Linked DNA regions of Ruminococcus albus AD2013. The protein of the gene in region 2 interacts with the protein of the main gene of each other region in a pairwise test. Links are inferred from orthologs where the notes say so. Each region holds a gene or a part of one and is shown on either strand. Other genes may lie near its edges.

Region 1 (8,924 bases), 2.6 Mb from region 2 along the record:
ACCCATATTGAAAAGCTTCTTAGCCTGAGGATATGCTATCGCACAGCCAACACCGCCGCCAATGACTGCGACTTTCTTGATATTTGGCTCATATTCGGTAGCCATGCCGAGAGGTCCCACAACATCACGTATAGCTTCGCCCTCTTTAAGTGCGGCAAGCGACATTGTAGAGCCGCCAATTGTCTGGAAAATAATAGTAACTATACCCTTTTCACGGTCAAAATCCGCAATAGTAAGGGGGATCCTTTCGCTGTATTCGTCTGCTCTTACTATTACAAACTGACCTGCATCGGCCTTTTTTGCAATAAAAGGAGCATCAATATCCATCAGCACAACGCTGTCGTTTAACTGTTTCCTTCTGATTATCTTAAACAATCCTATCCCTCCGCAAAAATATTTCATTTTATTATACATCATTTCCTTGAAAATTACAAGGGTCTGAAAAGAATTATAATCATCAACGATAAAATTATTTAGAAAAAATTAATATTTTCCAAGCACTTTTCTGATCGCTTCCCTTTCATCTTTAATCCGCTCTTCTTCCCTGTCCTCACCAAAAAGGCTCTCGTAAGTATAAAGCGATACTCCTTGACACTCTTTGCAATCATCTATCTGACGGGCAATTATTCCTGTGTTGTCAGTAAACTCGACATCCTGACCGATCTTATACACAGCCAGACCTATATCAAGAGCGACGCTTCCTTTACTGCACATTTTCTGCCACTCATCAAGTGTACTCTTGAAAGGCTTGACAGTGTTTTCGTAACCGAAATATATCTGTGGTATTATTCTGTCACAGTACCCTTCCTCATTTATCCACTTTTCCACATCTGCATAAAGTTTGTAATAATTATTTTCCATATTCCCCTGCGGTGATATACTGACCTCTATTCGTTTATCGACTGACTTGACACTCTCATATATCCCGCGGCACATTTCAGAGATATTATCCCTGCGCCATTCATCAAGAGTACTGCCCATTCCTCTTTCAGCGAAGCACTTAGCATCAAATTCGCTGTCGGTTGTCGGATAGAAATAATCATCGTAATGTATACCGTCAACATTGTAATTTTCGGCTATCTCATATGCACCATCAGCGATCAGCTCACGTACCTCCTTGTAAGCAGGATCTAGCCACAGATGACTGTCCTCATCGACAGAACTCACCTTGTCATCACCCTTTTTAAACCATTCAGCTGTTTGAAAGCCTGTAAAGTTTATTAGCTTGTCTGCTGTTTGCAAACGAAGAGGATTTATCCATGCATGAACCGAAAGGTCATGTTCATGAGCTGTTTCGCAGATTATTTCAAGAGGGTCATAATCTCCGCAGAGATACTCCGATGGTGGAAACAGAGCCGAATCATATATTGCGTCCCCGAATGGTCTTACATGAACGTAAATAGTGTTGCATCCAAGGTCGGCTATCTCGGAACAAGCGATATCAAAAGTTGAACGGAAATCATCAGCATTATCTGCCGAAAGTATGGGTGCGAGGTCTATATAGGATATCCACATTCCTTTACGGCGATCATAGTTCAGCGGCGTATAAGCATCGTATTCGGTGGAAGCAGCTTCAAGCCCCGGGGACGGCGATTGTATGCGTTCGTATATTTTCGTATTCTGTGGTATATCTGTGGTACAGCCTGAAAGCATTATGACAATCGTAAGCAGTATCTTTTTCATTTGCATCACTCCCGCATAAAATGTATGCGAAAAATACTGCTCATATTACAAAAATACCGCCGGCGAACCGACGGTATTGATATCAGATTTTTTTGCTTCCAAGCATCGCAAGCATTATACCCGCAAATACCAGATGATAAACGATTATCAGTGTTGGTGTTATCTGCGCGAATGTACCAAGAAGCATCGAGATAAGGCATATAGCAGCTCCAAGTGCCACTGAGCCGACCTGAATTGCGATACCAAGCTGAGCCGCAGATCTTATCTTCTTTACCCCGGTTATCAACATGGCAAATGACGGAAAACTTCCGCTGCACATCATCGGCGAAGATTCACGCTCGTTGAATCCGACTTCGTTTTCATATTCCTTGTGATACCTGAAAGGTAGCATCTTTATAGAACCGTTGTCGAGGTCAAAAAGACTTTCAAGAAACTCTTGTGTGAGGAAGCCGTCCACATTTCTGACAACGGTGACAACACCTTCTTTTTCAAGTGCCTGCATCCATTTTGTAACTGAAATAGATGGTGTGATTTTCAGAACAAACATTGTACATATCACACCGGATATGGACAGATAAAGTATCACATTGCCCTTACCGTATTCAGCTTCTTTTGAAACAGGTGGCAGACCGTCAATTGAATGATCTTCCATATGCTGTCTTGTGCCGAGAAGTACTCTTTTATTATCTATCCAGCCCGATAACCCTCTTTCGTCCTCATAGATATAGCTTTCTACGGGATAAAGCATATCAAGCTTGCCTTTGAGTATTTTATAGAACGAATTCTTAAGAACACTGTCCGAACGAAAAACCAGGCTTGAAGCCAAAAGTATACATTCATCCAGCGGTTCGGTGGAAAGAAGTTTAAGATTTATAAGATCAACGCTTTCCTTCGGGAAAAGATGAACTGCATCTACCATTACAGAATTTGTATCAGAAAATTCCTCAACGGCGCTGTAACCAAGTATTACCGAAGAATACTGCAGATATTTGTTGGTTGCCTTGCTTATCGGTAAATTAACAGCCAGTATCAGCGATAGCGAAGAACACATTGTTACAGTTCCCGAAAAAGCAGCAAGAGCCACATAAATTTTATCTACGCTTGAACCTGCGTGCTTGTCACAGATAAAAGAGAGAAGACCCGTTAAAAGTCCTGCAATAAGTATTATAGGTGCAGAGTATTTTGCAAATCTGTCTGACACATCGGGGGCATAGCTGTTTTTTATGAAATCCTCGATAAAGCTCGTCTTGCGCATAGCAGCCATATTGGCGTTCACAGGCACAGCTCCCCTGCCGAGATTCACAGCAGTGCTTCCGTCAACGCTTTTAACAGCGTATCTTTCGAAATCACCTGCGATGTATCTGAAATTCTTTTCTGTACGCTGTACAGTCATCATTTTGCCGAGAGTATTGAATATCAGACCCATGATAGCAGCCGAAACATATACATGGTAATAGCCGTCGCGTACAGAATCGGGTTCAAACAGAGTTGCTATCCCCGCGATGACAGAAACAAATATCCCTACTGCTGCGATCGAATCATTATCCGGCTTTCTCAGGAACATATTTTTCAGACCTGCAGTCATGACCGAATAAGAAACTCCAAGTGCCAGCAGACCCATTATCGTATTTGAAAACAGGAACGCTGATGGTGATACCGACCTGTCAAATATTCTTATAACAGGAAATTCCAGATCATTTGCAACGGTTATAAGCAAACTTGAAAGACCTGTAAACAGAAGCACGCACAATCTGAGAAACAGATTGCTTTTTATCTGAAGTATATCGTTCAGGACTTTAGGTGCCTCATCGTAGTTTTCAAACTCTTTCTGACCATAAGATATCTTTTTATGTTTGCCGATCTCAGCAGCTTCGTCATCGTCCATACTGTCAAGTACAAAGCTTTCTACTTTCGACTTCCTGTGCCTTTCCAGTTCTGCCGAACGGCTGTCATAATCGTCTACGGTCGCGTTATCCATAGTATTTTCTTCATCGGAAATATCATCAAGGTATTTGCTTTGAGGAATGATCTTTCCTTCGAGACCAAACTTAATATCCTTAACGCTTGTACGCCTTACCGGTTCAGCAGACAGCTCACCATTTTTATCGATATTTACATTCTTTTCCGAAAGCTTGCTGATCTTTCTCGCATTCCTCATTGCCAGGTCTTCATCTATAGGACTAGCATTATCAAGAAGATCGTCTGACATTAAAAGGTCGTCACTTCTTTGAGATGATGCCACAGCTTTTTTGATGACTGCATCGTCAGCACTTTTTTCGGAAGATGTATTATCAGGGACATCATGATCCTTTCCAGCTGTTCTATCGGAACGAATATCCGGGATAACAGCGGCAGGATTTTTATTCTCAGGCTTTGAGAAGCTTATATCGAAGTTATCAGGATCATCAGCCTTGGGTCTGTTATTTGTTTTGTGTTTATTGCTGTATTCCGACAAAATATCGTCGATGGAATATTTATCAGCCAATCCATATCACTCCCAATCTACTTGATGGCGCGTTGGCGCACTATCTCATACATAAAGATTCCCGCGGCAACAGAAGCGTTAAGCGAGGTTATCTTGCCCGCCATCGGCAGGCTGAGAAGCATATCGCATTTTTCTTTCATAAGTCTTCCCATGCCGAAGCCCTCAGAACCTACAACAAGCCCGATAGGACCGCGAAGATCAGCACCGGAATAGTTTTCACCTGCACCGTCTGTTCCATAGATCCAAATGCCTTGTTTTTTCAGTTCATCAACTGCCGCAGCAAGATTTGGTACTCTTGCAACAGGCAGCCAGCTTGCTGCACCTGCAGAAGTCTTGAATACCGTATGGTTCAGCGAAGCGCTTCTTCTCTTAGGTATGATTATACCATGAGCGCCCGCAGCCTCGGCTGTACGTATTATAGCACCGAGATTATGCGGATCTTCGATCTCGTCACATATTATTATGAAAGGATCTTCACCCTTCTTTTCAGCGATAGCGAGAATATCCTCGACTTCCACATACTCAGCACAGGCACCCACAGCTATAACGCCCTGATGTGCCGCACCGCCTGCCATGTAATCGAGCTTGACTTCCCTGACCTGCTTTACGGGTATATCCCTTTCCTTGGCAAGTTTCAGTATCAGCGATATTGAACCTTTAGCTTCCGGATTCACGAAGATCATATCAATAAGCTTATCGGCTTTCAGTGCCTCGATAACGGGATTTCTTCCAAGGATAAGCTCTTCGTCACGCTTATTTTCGGTAGTGTTATTTCTGTCTTTATTCATAATCAAAAATCCTTTTTCAAACAACAGTTATTACGTATTATAGCACAAAAATCCTCAAAAGCCAATAGTTTCCGAGGATTTTTTGCAATTTAAACAAATAGCATATAGGATTTTTAGAAAATATGTGCGCTATCATAAAGCAAAAGAACAACTACCATCACCGAAATAACTACAGCGCCGAGGAGCACAGCCGGAAGTGTTTTAAGGGTTTTGCTATGGTGACTTTTACAGCAGCTTTCTCTGCTTTCCATTTCATCAGTCAGCTTTTGAAGAAACTCACCTGCCACGACCTTAGGTTCGGTTTCCGAAAATAGTTCACAGTTTGAGTTCACGAACAAAAGTGCTCTTTCAAAATATTCATTGTTCGTACACTTAATTTCAATAATCTGCTTGTTAACGCCTTTTATCACCTTTCAGACATCTCCTTACCATTGATTTTCACATTAATGTCCGATAGAATGTACTTCTCAACAATTTGCTGTTGAAAAGTTGAAAACTCATTTCATGTTCCAACATTTTCAAACCAAAACTGTTGAAAAAGCTGTTGAAAAGGTTGAAAATCATGAAAATTTCCGAGGTTTTCAACATTGGTTAATTTTGTTGAAAAATATACTCAAGGACAAAAATATGTACATCAGGTGAAAACGAAGACTTCAGAAACTCTTATTTATGCCGTAAACTATTACTATTCTATGAATGCCGCAACATTTCGGCAAAGCATAAAAACTGTATTCCCTAATTTCCAGGTATTTTCGGAGAGTGTTAATTTGTTAGGCTATTTACGGGCTTATATATCCATAAAAATGTACTCGTTTTACTCTGTCGGGCAAATAACACTCATCTCTGAAAGTCTGTACAATATTATGTATTTTTATTCAGCTGGAAAGCTAAAAGAAAAATTACATTCTGTTACGAAATTATCGTGTTGTCAGAAACTTTATCGCTCTCTCGATTGAATCCTTGGAATTGCCCCAGTCGGCATCACTTCCGTTGTTACGGTAGTCGTACATATTGCAGTAATGGGTGACATCTTTTTCAAGTTCAGCCAGATATTTTTCTGTCAGAGAAGCACAGGCTTCCTTGAAACCAGCCTGTATCTTCTTGCTCATCTTATCCTCGCAGGCGGAGACAAGCATATCATAATGTGGCAGACAAAGCATTTCCTGCTCGGCAAACAGCTGACGGAATTCGCTTTCCTGTTCGTAGAGTTCGAAAAGTGTAACCATTATCCGAGACATTCCCCACTCTATCTTATTGCAGACGAAACAATCGTTATTCACTGCGGAAACACGCTTCTGCTTGGCTGACTTTCCCTCGAAGATGCTCTGCCTTTTAAGGACATTCTTCTGGAGTGACTGTAAATGTGTTGACAGCATAAGCGCCAGTGAAAGACGGTTCTTGCAGGCACGCATCTGCTCGAAATGAGTTTTGCAGAAGCCCTGTTTATTAGTTTCTATACGTACATCGGGCTCCATCATGGCGGCACCCATGATATAGTCTATGGTTCGCTGTTCAAGAGTATCGCGCAGTCTGCATATCGGACAGCCGCATTTCGGCTCGAATATTTCGGTAACGGGTATGGTAAGTATACTTTCTCTCATCAAAAAACTTCCTTTCGCATATAAGCAAAAAATATCTTGAAAAATATTCCATAATATAGTATAATGTATTTTAATGAAATTTGCAAGTGTCTTATAAAAGGTGAAGCTATGCGCATTAGTTACGAAAAAGGTGACATCACTCTCTCCGATATCAATGAAGTTATCTCGCTGATATTAAGTCTTTCCGAAAAAGGAATGGCTGAGATATGGATAAGCGAAGATAGTACAGATTATCCTGCCCTTGCCGTGCTCGTCAACCGCAGATATGCCTGTCTGAACTATTTCGGGGATGATGATGGCGATATGTATATGTCACGCTGTGATGAAAACATCGAAGTCACATTTAACCCCGGCGGTATCGAATGGACAGCCCCTGCGGACGCTGTTGTTTCAATTGAAATCGCTTTTGCTTGCATAAGACAATTCTGCGAAAACTATAAACTGCCCGACTGTATAGAATGGCAGTACGGAGTGTGAACATAATGGACTACAAAATAGACGGCAAAGATATACTGCTCTGTCAGGCTGATTTTGATCTTGACCAGACCCTTGACTGCGGTCAGGCGTTCAGGTGGGAAAAGACTGACGAAAACACCTACAGTGGAGCATTTTTAAATAAGAAACTGGTTATTAGCTGTGAGAACGGCGCTGATGTTTTCAAGCTTCACGATACCACCGAGGAAGACTTTCTTTCTTTATGGGCAGATTATTTCGATCTTTCCACTGATTACAGTGAACTTAAAAGGCGTTTTTCCGAGGACGAGACCCTCTCCAAAGCCTGCAGATACGCAAGCGGTATACGAATACTCCGTCAGGACAGCTGGGAGGCGCTTTCCTCTTTCATAATCAGCCAGAATAATAATATCCCCCGCATAAAAGGGATAATAGGACGGCTTTGCGAACACTGCGGCGGCTATCCCGCATGGCAGGAACTCACCGAGGAGACCGAGGAGAGCCTTGCTTATCTCCGTGCGGGATTCAGGGCAAAATACCTTGTTGACGCAGTGCAGAAGATACGAAGCGGTACCATAGACCTCGAAAAGATACGAAGTATGGATATCGAATGTGCTCGTAAACTTTTGCAGACCATCAAAGGCGTAGGCCCCAAGGTTGCCGAATGTGCACTGCTCTTCGGATTTTATCGTACAGAAGCTTTTCCGATAGATGTATGGGTCAAACGAGTTATGGCAAACTGGTATCCCAATGGTCTCCCTGAATGTACAAAAGGATACGAGGGCATAGCGCAGCAGTATCTTTTCCATTATATAAGAACTTCTGAGGAAGCAGCTGCTTCACTGAAATAAAGGAGGAAATTTGATTGACATTAGCTCTTATTGGTATCGCATTGATACCTACCATAATTATTTTTTCTGCGGTGCTGAAAAAGACACCGACTGTAAAAAAAGAACCCTTTAAAAGAGTTACTAAAGTATTCATTAAGAGTGCACTATCAACTATAATCGCTGCAATATTAGAAGTTATTGGTGCGGTTATAGTGGCTGTTGCATATAGTTCCGACGCAGATAAAATAGCAAGTATGTCCGGATTTTTTATACTTTGCCTGTTCGTTATCGGTCCATCAGAGGAAGCCTGCAAATATTTCACATTCAAGCGAAATATCTTTAATGACAGACAGTTTGATCATACCTATGACGGCATAGTTTATGGCGCAGCCGCAGCTCTTGGTTTTGCTACCCTGGAGAATGTACTTTATGTATTGCAGTATGGTGCTCTGACAGGGCTTTTCAGGGCGGTACTTTCAGTTCCTCTCCATGCGTTCACAGGAATTTTAATGGGTTACAATTTCGGTATCTCTAAATACATAAAGTACAATAATCTAATAAATGCAGTAAATAATAAAAATCCTCAGCGGCGCGCATTTCTTATTTCGGTCGTAGTACATGGTATGTTCGACTTCCTTCTGTTTGCAACCAAAGCAACTGATGCTCCCGAAAACTTCGAATATGTAGCTATCGCAGGAGTTATCGGTATTATGATATTTGTATATGTGCTGATGTTTAAGACCATCAATAAAGCAAGCAAACAGGATCTCATCATATACGGTGAATATTACTACCAGCACCTGAACGGTCAGTTGCAGGATATGGTCGGAAAAACGAATGAGAAAGGTGCCGTATTTGTAGCCACAGAAACTATACCAAACTATACCACAAATACGAATGGATACCAACCGAATGCGATGTCAGGTCAGCCTGTTGCATGGCAGTACGGTCAGCAGGCAAACAATAATTATCAGCAGCCGGGAGGTTATCCTTACGGAAACACACAGAACGGTCAGTACGGCTATCAGCCGCACAACACCTATCAGCAGCCTAATAACGTCAATCCTTACAGTAACGGACAGTA
Region 2 (8,908 bases):
TGATATTTCACGTCCGTCAAGTTTCACGCTTCCCGAGGTCAGGGTATCCATACCCCCGAGAATATTGAGTATCGTAGTCTTGCCTGCGCCCGAAGCCCCGACGATAACGCAGAACTCGCCCTTCTCTATCTCAAAGGAGGCATCTTTCAGCGCCTGTATCTCGACTTCGCCTGTTTTATAGGTCTTTTTCACGTTTTTGAATTCAACAAAAGCACTCATTCATATTCACCCTTATTGTTAGTTTTACACGAAAATTACTATGCTTGATTATATCATATATTTTGGAAAAAGTAAAGACAAGTCGGCACACGAAATCGTTTTATACATAAAACTACAAAGCAAAGTTTTCACTGCTGTAAAAACAAAAACTCCCCCGTCATATGACAGGGGAGAATAGTATTTATTCCTGTTCAAACTTCAGGCAGTCTTCCAGATTGAGCTCGTACATATTGTTGTATGTAGGCGCAGCAGCGGGCTGTCCGAGCAGTCTGTAGAACTCGTCGGAACCGTACTTCTTGATGAAGTCGGTGGTGTGGCAGTTTACAGTAAGCTCTTCAAGAAGCTTCTTCATAACAGGGCTTTCAGCGCCGTAAGCAGCTTCCATGAATGTGAACATATTCTTCATACCGGACATGGACTGGCTGGTAACGTTCTTGGCACCTGTGAGCAGGTTAGTGAACGCATTCTGGATGATGATGGTACATCTCTGCTTGTTGTCACGGCCCTCGTTGGTGCACTTGTCCATGTAAGCTTCCAGATTATGGATTATCCAGTGCTGGATCTTCTTGTTGGAAGGCGAGATTATACGCGCCTTAACAGCCATATCCAGATTCTTTCTTGTGGTCATGATATGCTCTGCAATGATCTGACGGCAGGAAAGACCCTCGTTGATCTTGATAAGTATATCTTCAAGCTTGGGATGTATCTGTCTGATCATCTTCTCCATCTGGATAGTCGTTCTCATTGTGTAAGTAACGCCGTCCATCAGCAGGTTCATCAGAGCTATAGCTTCTTCGATGTCAGCCTTTCCGGCTCTGTCAACAGCAGCCTGAGTGATGTTGCCGTCCAGCAGATCATCAGGATCATAGATTTCACGCAGCTCGTTGAACTTGCAGTAGAACTCGTAGAACATAGGAGCAACATCGTGATCCTGCAGGTACTGACCTACCAGCTCCAGAGTAACTGCCATGCCTGCACTCTCGTACAGCTGAATCATCTCGGAGAGATCCTCCCACGCACGTGCGGTGATGATCTTGTAGTTGTGTCTGTCGGTAGCGTCTATCTCGTAGAACAGAGTGGGGTGGAGTTCGAGGAATGCTATTATGCTGGGGTGAACACCGCCGTAGTAAGCGTATTCCTTCCAGCAGAGGAATTCAGCATCGATCTCGACCTTCTTGAATCTGTCCCATGTAACTATATCGAATTCGTTAACGGACTTGTTGAACTGAGGGGGGTTACCTGCGGTAACGATTACCCATCCGGGAGGGATCTGGTGCAGACCGAAGATCTTGTACTGCAGGAACTGCAGCATGATAGGTGCAAGAGATTCGGATACGCAGTTGATCTCATCGAGGAACAGAATGCCCTCACGGATGTGAGTCTGCTCCATAGTATAATAAATGTTTGCAATGATCTCCGACATCGTATACTCGGAAACCTTAACATCGGCACCGACGAAGTTTCTCTCAACGATAACAGGCAGACCCATTGCAGATTCTCTGGTCTGGTGAGCCATCGAGTAGGATATCAGGTTAACGCCTGTCTCCTGAGCTATCTGGTCCATGATAGCGGTCTTGCCGATACCGGGAGGTCCGAGCAGGAAGCAGGGTCTCTGATGCTCGATGCTTATCTTGTACTCACCAAACTCATCTTTTTCCAGATAAGCCTTGATAGAATCGAGCACTTGCTGTTTTGCGTCTTTTATGGTCATAAGCAAAAACTCCTTCTTGCACAGAATAGTCAAAAACTATTCCAAAAATTTTCACCTAATATTATACACTATCTCCAAATCCCTGTCAATAGGAAAAATAAATTTCGGAAATGTGACTTACTTTTTTTAATTAAATATATGCAATTTGGCAAGGGGAATTTTATCTCAGAAAAAATGGAAGTATGTGAAAAATCACGATATGCGTCCTACGTCAAATATTGCTTAAAATCAAGTGAAAATATCTGTATCATACAAAAACAGCCAAAACAGGCGGCTATGTTTTAAATGAAGTTCATATAAAGATATTAATGATATGAAAAAATGAAATATGGGTCTGTGATGCAAGTAAAAATCCGACTCGATATTTTGTGTAATATTTCCATAAGAATTGGCTTGAAAATCACCGAATATTGTGATATTATATACATATAAAATTCACTGTTCGCAGATGAATATGTGATAAGGTATATGGTTGGTATGTAAAAATAGGAAGATTGGTGAAGACGCAATGAGAAGACGTCAGGGTAATCCGACAGCCGATGATTTTGTGAAGAGCCTTGACAGAGGTATGCGCAAAAAGCGTATAACTCTGCTTATATTGCTGGGCATATTGGCTGTTGTAGTAGCCACAGTGGCTATTGTCGGTATGAGCATCAGACGAAGCAACAGGATAAATCTGGCGAAAAATGCCATTTCACAGCTGGATATACAGAGTACATACAAAGAGCCCGAGTTCCCTGAAAACGGTGACTGGGACGAGGACGGCCTGATAAATATATCCGAGACACAAGAGGGTACCAGTGTTCAGAACAGTGATTCCGATGGCGACGGTATTTCCGATGGCGACGAGTTAAAACTCGGCACCGACCCACTGGATCCCGATACCGACGGTGATGATATGCTGGACGGTTATGAGATAATCTCAGGCACCAGCCCCAGACTGGATGTTACCGACGGCACCACACCCGATAAATCGAGAGTGGTCGTGGTAGAAAAGGAACTTGACGGATGTAAGCTACACCTCAGCGGAAACCCGAATATAGCAGGTGCTTCTCTCGAAAAGCTTGATCTTTTCGGCATATCATCGAATCCAAGCGTGGTCTCGGCAGTATATGATTACTATTCCGAATATCCCTGCCTTGAGGCCACCATCAGAATAGATGTTGATAAAAACAGGATGAATAAGCTTGGCTGTGATTACAGTGATCTTAAAGTTCTCCACTTTGATGTTGATAAACGCGAGTATACTCCAGTTGAATCCAGACCGGACAGCAAGAAGGGCTATGTTCAGGCGACTATCACCGAGCCCGGCACTTATGTGGTGGGTTGTGATAAGTCTGTGAATGACTCCGCGACAACAAGAGTTGTATTCCTTATCGATAACTCGGGCTCCATGTATCCCAAGGCGCTTTGCCCCACATCTTCCGAGAACGACGTGGATTTCAAACGACTTGATTTTACCGAGTCACTGATAGATAAGTTTAACAGCGATTTCCAAATAGGCATAAGCAAGTTCACGGGAACATATACAAAGATGTGCGGATTTACCAAAGACAGATCTGAGCTGCGGGATGTCCTTAAAAGGATAAGGACCGAGGACGAGGTCTTCGACGGAACTTTCAATCAGACTGCACTTAAAAAGTGTATAAACGAATTCACTGCGACAGGTGACGGAAAGTACATAAATATCATAGTTATGCTTTCCGACGGTGAATCCGATGAGAGAGGTGCAGAGACCATCGAGACCCTTTCTGCACTTGCAAATGAAAAATCTGTAATAGTGCTGACAGTCGGTCTCGGCAGGGATATCGACCGTGCATGGCTTCAGGAGGTCGCATATTCCACGGGCGGAAAGTACTACTCGGCGTCGGACGCTTCTGCTCTTGATGATGTTTATAAGCAGATCGTTACTACGCTCAACTACGATATAGTTACATACTCCGATTCCAGCGACGATGTTACGGGTTATTCACTTTACAATACGGGCTTTGATCCTGTAAGGAACGGATTTGCTTTCAAGAATTTCAGGACTACTACCAGCGCCAGTGTTGATTTTGGCATGGCAGTCATGGCAAGAGACTGGTATCTCGGCAATGTGCAGATGTCCCTTGGCGATATCTCCCCCGCAGACCCCTCTATGCAGAAAAGCGATGCCGCAGGTTATGACCTCAGGGACACAGTCACAGGCAAGGCTTATGATGAGAGAAAGCCGCTGAGTGCTGTATCTACCGAAATATTCAGGCACCATTATTCAAAGGTCACCGAGTATATCGACTATAGATCAAAGGGCGATACCCTTATGGTGATGAATAATTATCGTAAGGATGCAGAAAACAAGGGCTGGAAGATAGACAAGCGTAAGATAGAGGCGGGCAATCTTCCGTGGTCAAAGGTCGAACTGCTTTCACTTGATATAGCAGAGGGTATAGATAAGATAGCAAAAGGCTATAACGAAGACGATGCACAGCTATGTGCGGCACTTTACAGGCTAAATGCTCTCAGGTGGGATGATGAAGCAGATGAATATAACCTTACCAGCGGCGACGATGGCTTCAATACGCTGTGTAATCAGCTGAGTCTGGGCGTACCTGTGGTAACTACTATAGACGATACACATACAGTCAATACCATAGGGCTTATAAGGGATTCAAACTGCCACAGAAAGTATATCCTTAGAGTTTACGATAATAATTATCCCGAAAAGATCAAGGAACTTTACCTCGAAAAGAGACCCATTGCCAAGGTTGATATCGATGTTGACGGCAATATTAAAGCAGGAGAGCAGAGCTTTGCCTATGTTGCCACCTATGAGGGTAAGACCGTGGGTGTTTCGTTTTCAAGCGTTGCAGAACACTGATAAAATATATCAGCATGGATCGTCGTGTTGATGTTATCTGATATTACACCGATTATTTGTTGTGTCAGCGGGATGAGCGGATCTTTTTAAAATTTGAAACCAACACCTGCCCTCGCCTGATGCGGGGGCATTTTCTTGCTCGCACTGTAATCGTTATCAGTGCAAAATTGCCGCAAAACTCTGTGAATATTGTGAAAAACTAACATTGAAAAGCTTTGTGAAAAGTGTTATAATACAAATGTAATCAGTCAGACCCGTGCAAAGTCTACGGGTATATAATATGGAGGGTATAAAAAAATGAAAAAGATACTTGCAATGACTCTCGCACTCACCATGACATCGCTGATGTTCGCATCCTGCGGCAAAAAGGACGATAAGAGTGAGCCCGAGAAAAAAACTACCACTACTACCACTGCTGAGACCGAAGCACCTGCAGAGGCTACTCCCGCTGAGGATGAAGCACCTGCTGAGACTACTCCCGAGGAGGACGCAGCTGCCAAAGTAGATAATTCTAATTGGAAGCCGCTGTCCGCAATTGCAGATTCTCTTGAGTGCTACGACAACGCATCTCTCACATTCGCGGCAGACAGCGATGTTTCAGGCATCATCACTACTTTCTATGAGGGCACAGATGAAGTTAAGCCCGGCGAAGATGGCTATAAGGGCGATGAGGCTAAGATCAACTTCTCCGTACAGGAAGTTGCAGGCATACCTATGCTCAAGTGCGACGAGGAGATCTACGACACCGAGGATACCGCAAACAACGGTCATAAGATACTGAAGATCAAAACGGATATGAACAAGCTCTTCGCTTCTCAGCCCGAGCTGATGGACGATATCTTCACGATCAAGGTGGAACTGGTAGCTATTGCCAAAGATCAGGCGGTTTATGATAATGGGCTCGGACCTGTTACCGTAGCTTGGTACGGCGGTGCGATGGGCTCCAATAATAATGGTGAATGGGCAGGCAATACAGCTACCATAGAAATGGCTTCCGATTCGGGCGAAGGCTGGTGCAACCAGTGGGCACACACCGTTACCACAGCAAGAATAGGTATCTCGGAGAATGCTAAGTTCAACCACGAGTACGAGACCAACTACACTACCGTTATGGCATGGGTGGTAAAGAACGATATCGATCTCTACATCGCGGATATCGTATTTGAAGATGATGCAGGCAACGTTATAAAGGTTCCCGAGGGTGCTATCCCCGGCGGTGCTTCCTATGAGAAGGAAGAACTGGTTGATGCTGACTCCGATGGTATCATCGAGTATGATGAAGACGGCAAAGTTGTTCTTGAAAAATAAAAACGCAGTTTTTAAGGCACTTCCATTGTGGGAGTGCCTTTTTGTTATCCTCGCTTTTATCTGAAATGTACTGTCAGTGAATTTTCTACTTCCAGCTCCGTCAGTTCTCCGTCCCTGACTTTTGCTGAAAACTTTTGTCCTGCTGTCTCGCCTGTTTCCACGGTGTATTTTCCGCTTTTGGTACAGCTTACGTCTCTGCCTTCGATGAGAGTGTCAACAGCACCTGCCATAAGCGGCATCAGTCCGTATTCGGGCAGTGACGCTTTACCGCATTGGTATTTCAGATCATTCATCTCCATAATGCAGCTTTCGCTGTCATAAGTGATTTTCAGTCCTGCAAGGTTTTCGGGCTCTGTGAATCCGCATTCCCACGTACCCTCACCGCCCCGCCGAAGCTCTGCCTTGTATTCTCTTCCGAAAAGGGTTATATCAGCCGATCTGTCTATATCTCCGCTGAGTTTCTCAGGCTTTGCCGATGTCCTCTCAGCACCGCATCCCGTCAATAACGCTGCCGCTATAAGCGGTATGAACCTCATTTTCAATGCTATCCCTCCAAAAAAGGCGGCTCTCCTTGAAGAAGAACCGCCTGTATTGTTGGTGTATATCAGTCCTCGCCGCCTTCGAGATGTTTCAGGAAGAATGGCAGATAAGCAAGAATATCCCTTGTAAGTATACCACGTTCGGAACGCTTCGTGCTCAGCACCTCTGCCGCCCTGCCCATCACCATGCAGGCAAGTATGCAGTTTATCAGCGATGAACGCTTTGTCTGTGCCGTAAGCGAAGCTATAAGACCTGCAAGCATATCCCCTGAGCCGCCCTTTGAGAGCGCCGTGCTGCCCGCAGTGATGACTTCTGTCCTGTCTGCACAGCATACAATGGTCTCAGATGACTTTGCTACTACCGTGATACCGTATTTCTTTGAAAGGTCGTAGGTATATTTCAGCCTGTCTGCAAGTACTTCCTCCTGAGATACTCCGCAGAGCCTTGCCAGCTCTCCGGGGTGAGGAGTGAGTATCACCGTTGACTGTTTCTTCGATAGTACATCTATATTCGGGACAAGGGAATTTATTCCGTCTGCGTCAAGTATAACGGGTACGGGAGATTTTTCGATCAGTTCGGCTACCAGTTTTTCGGTTTCGGGAGTATGACCCAGACCGCAGCCAAGCAGCAGTGCTTTGGCATCTGCAAGACTATCCAGTATTGCAGGAACGTTATCCGAGGTCATGTAGCCGTCAGCGTCAGCTTTCATCTCGTTGAAAGTGCACTCGTACAGATTAGCCGCAAGTGAGTCTATGACCTTGCCTGTAGAGCAGACCTCCACCAGACCGACGCCCATTCTCATGGCTGCGGTGGCGGATATGCCTGCGGCACCTATATACCTTCTGCAGCCGCATACACATACCAGCTTGCCGAAAGTGCCCTTGTGAGCCCATGGCTTTCGTGATGTGAGGAACTTCTTGCCGAGCTGCTGATCGTCCAGCATACTTGCTTTGGCGTATATCTCGTTTGCCATTATCGGGTCATCGGACATAGCTGCCGCCGGGATACCTATATCCTCAACTCTTATATATCCGCAGAAATACTTTCCGGGAGAAAGGAGCATACCCAGTTTCTTTGCGTGCATAGTAACAGTAACGTCTGCCTGCACAGCCAGTACGCCCGCCTGACCGCTCCTTGCGTCTACACCCGAGGGTATATCGCAGGCGATAACACGTTTGGCGTAGGTATTCAGTTTTATGAACAGAGGCTGAAGGTCTCTTTCGATCTCGCCTGTAAAGCCTGTGCCGAAGATGGCGTCAACGATGATGGTCGCATTGTCTATTGCCTCAGCCCAGGGGTGAGTGTTGTCGCCGTCATAGAACATTACATCGATATCCTTGTTCAGCGAATCGAAAGCTTTGATGGCAGCGGGTGTTGTGGGTTTTCCGCAGCAAAGCACGATCTTTGTGCTGATTCCTGACCTGTGCAGATGATTTGCGGCTACAAGACCGTCGCCGCCGTTGTTGCCCTTGCCTGCCAGTATAAGTACTTCGGGAGTATCGGGCTGACCTTCAACCATGGTTTCATGCATTACGTGAGAAGCAAGCTTTTCACCCGCGGTCGCCATCAGCTGTGAAGCGGGAACGCCCAGTTCCTCAGAACGCTTTTCGCAGGTCTTCATCTGTTCAACTGTAAGTATCCTGTCCTTTATCATATCCATTCCTCCTTAGAAAGCGGTATTTCCGCAAGATTTTTTATTATGTATGCTCCGTATGCTCAGCTCTCTTTCGGAAAAGCTATCACTACTGCCGAAGCATAATCTTTTGTATGAGTTATGGAGAGAGAGAAATCCAGACCTCTCTCCTCAGCGATCCTCTCGGCATTGCCTGTAAGTTCGAGATGAGGGCAGCCCAGTTCGTCCCTGACCACCGCCGCTTCATTCAGCTCGAACCCCCTGACGCCTGTACCAAGGCTTTTTGAGAATGCTTCCTTAGCCGCCCAGGCTCCTGCCATGCTCTCGGCAGGGTCGCGGAATTTTCTGAAGTACTCCTTTTCGGCTTCGGAATAAACCCTGTTCACAAAGCTTTCACGCTGACAGCTTTTGCGTATACGATCTACCTCCACAAGGTCTGTACCTACCGTGAAAGCTGCCATTACTCAAAGTCCTCCGACTTTTCGGATACATTCACTTTTGAACGTATCGTGCGGGGCAGATGTGTCTTTATCACCCCGAGCATACCATCATCGGGGGTGAATATAAGCCTTACATCACCCAGATCGGGGTGCTTTACGTCCATGAACCAGTCGGTTATCTCGGGGTTCATAGCCGAAGC

What was found.
Region 1: the proteins of N773_RS0116130 (region 2) and rlmB interact in binary tests that used the Escherichia coli proteins (3 or more experiments, as listed by UniProt). The link is inferred for Ruminococcus albus AD2013 from one-to-one orthologs.

What each region holds. Positions count from the first base shown.
Region 1 is NZ_JAGS01000001.1:980,762-989,685, forward strand. Bases 3,072-6,001 are described here. They hold rlmB (23S rRNA (guanosine(2251)-2'-O)-methyltransferase RlmB), read right to left. Parts: upstream 4,957-6,001; coding sequence 4,186-4,956; downstream 3,072-4,185. Other genes in these bases: N773_RS0104380 (membrane protein), read right to left, coding at 3,072-4,168; N773_RS0104390 (hypothetical protein), read right to left, coding at 5,070-5,366; N773_RS0104395 (DUF6062 family protein), read right to left, coding at 5,874-6,001. Also shown: N773_RS0104370 (sulfide/dihydroorotate dehydrogenase-like FAD/NAD-binding protein), read right to left, coding at 1-375; N773_RS0104375 (glycoside hydrolase family 10 protein), read right to left, coding at 484-1,683; more of N773_RS0104380, read right to left, coding at 1,766-3,071; more of N773_RS0104395, read right to left, coding at 6,002-6,557; N773_RS0104400 (Imm1 family immunity protein), read left to right, coding at 6,621-7,034; N773_RS0104405 (DNA-3-methyladenine glycosylase family protein), read left to right, coding at 7,040-7,861; N773_RS21045 (PrsW family glutamic-type intramembrane protease), read left to right, coding at 7,876-8,924. UniProt on the Escherichia coli protein: Specifically methylates the ribose of guanosine 2251 in 23S rRNA.
Region 2 is NZ_JAGS01000001.1:3,565,979-3,574,886, forward strand. What follows is about bases 5,995-8,908. They hold N773_RS0116130 (bifunctional ADP-dependent NAD(P)H-hydrate dehydratase/NAD(P)H-hydrate epimerase), read right to left. Parts: upstream 8,290-8,908; coding sequence 6,700-8,289; downstream 5,995-6,699. Other genes in these bases: N773_RS0116120 (hypothetical protein), read left to right, coding at 5,995-6,095; N773_RS0116125 (hypothetical protein), read right to left, coding at 6,152-6,637; acpS (holo-ACP synthase), read right to left, coding at 8,352-8,729; N773_RS0116140 (DUF6106 family protein), read right to left, coding at 8,729-8,908. In the rest of the region: N773_RS0116105 (ABC transporter ATP-binding protein), read right to left, coding at 1-219; N773_RS0116110 (ATP-binding protein), read right to left, coding at 401-1,930; N773_RS0116115 (vWA domain-containing protein), read left to right, coding at 2,439-4,787; more of N773_RS0116120, read left to right, coding at 5,085-5,994. UniProt on the Escherichia coli protein: Bifunctional enzyme that catalyzes the epimerization of the S- and R-forms of NAD(P)HX and the dehydration of the S-form of NAD(P)HX at the expense of ADP, which is converted to AMP.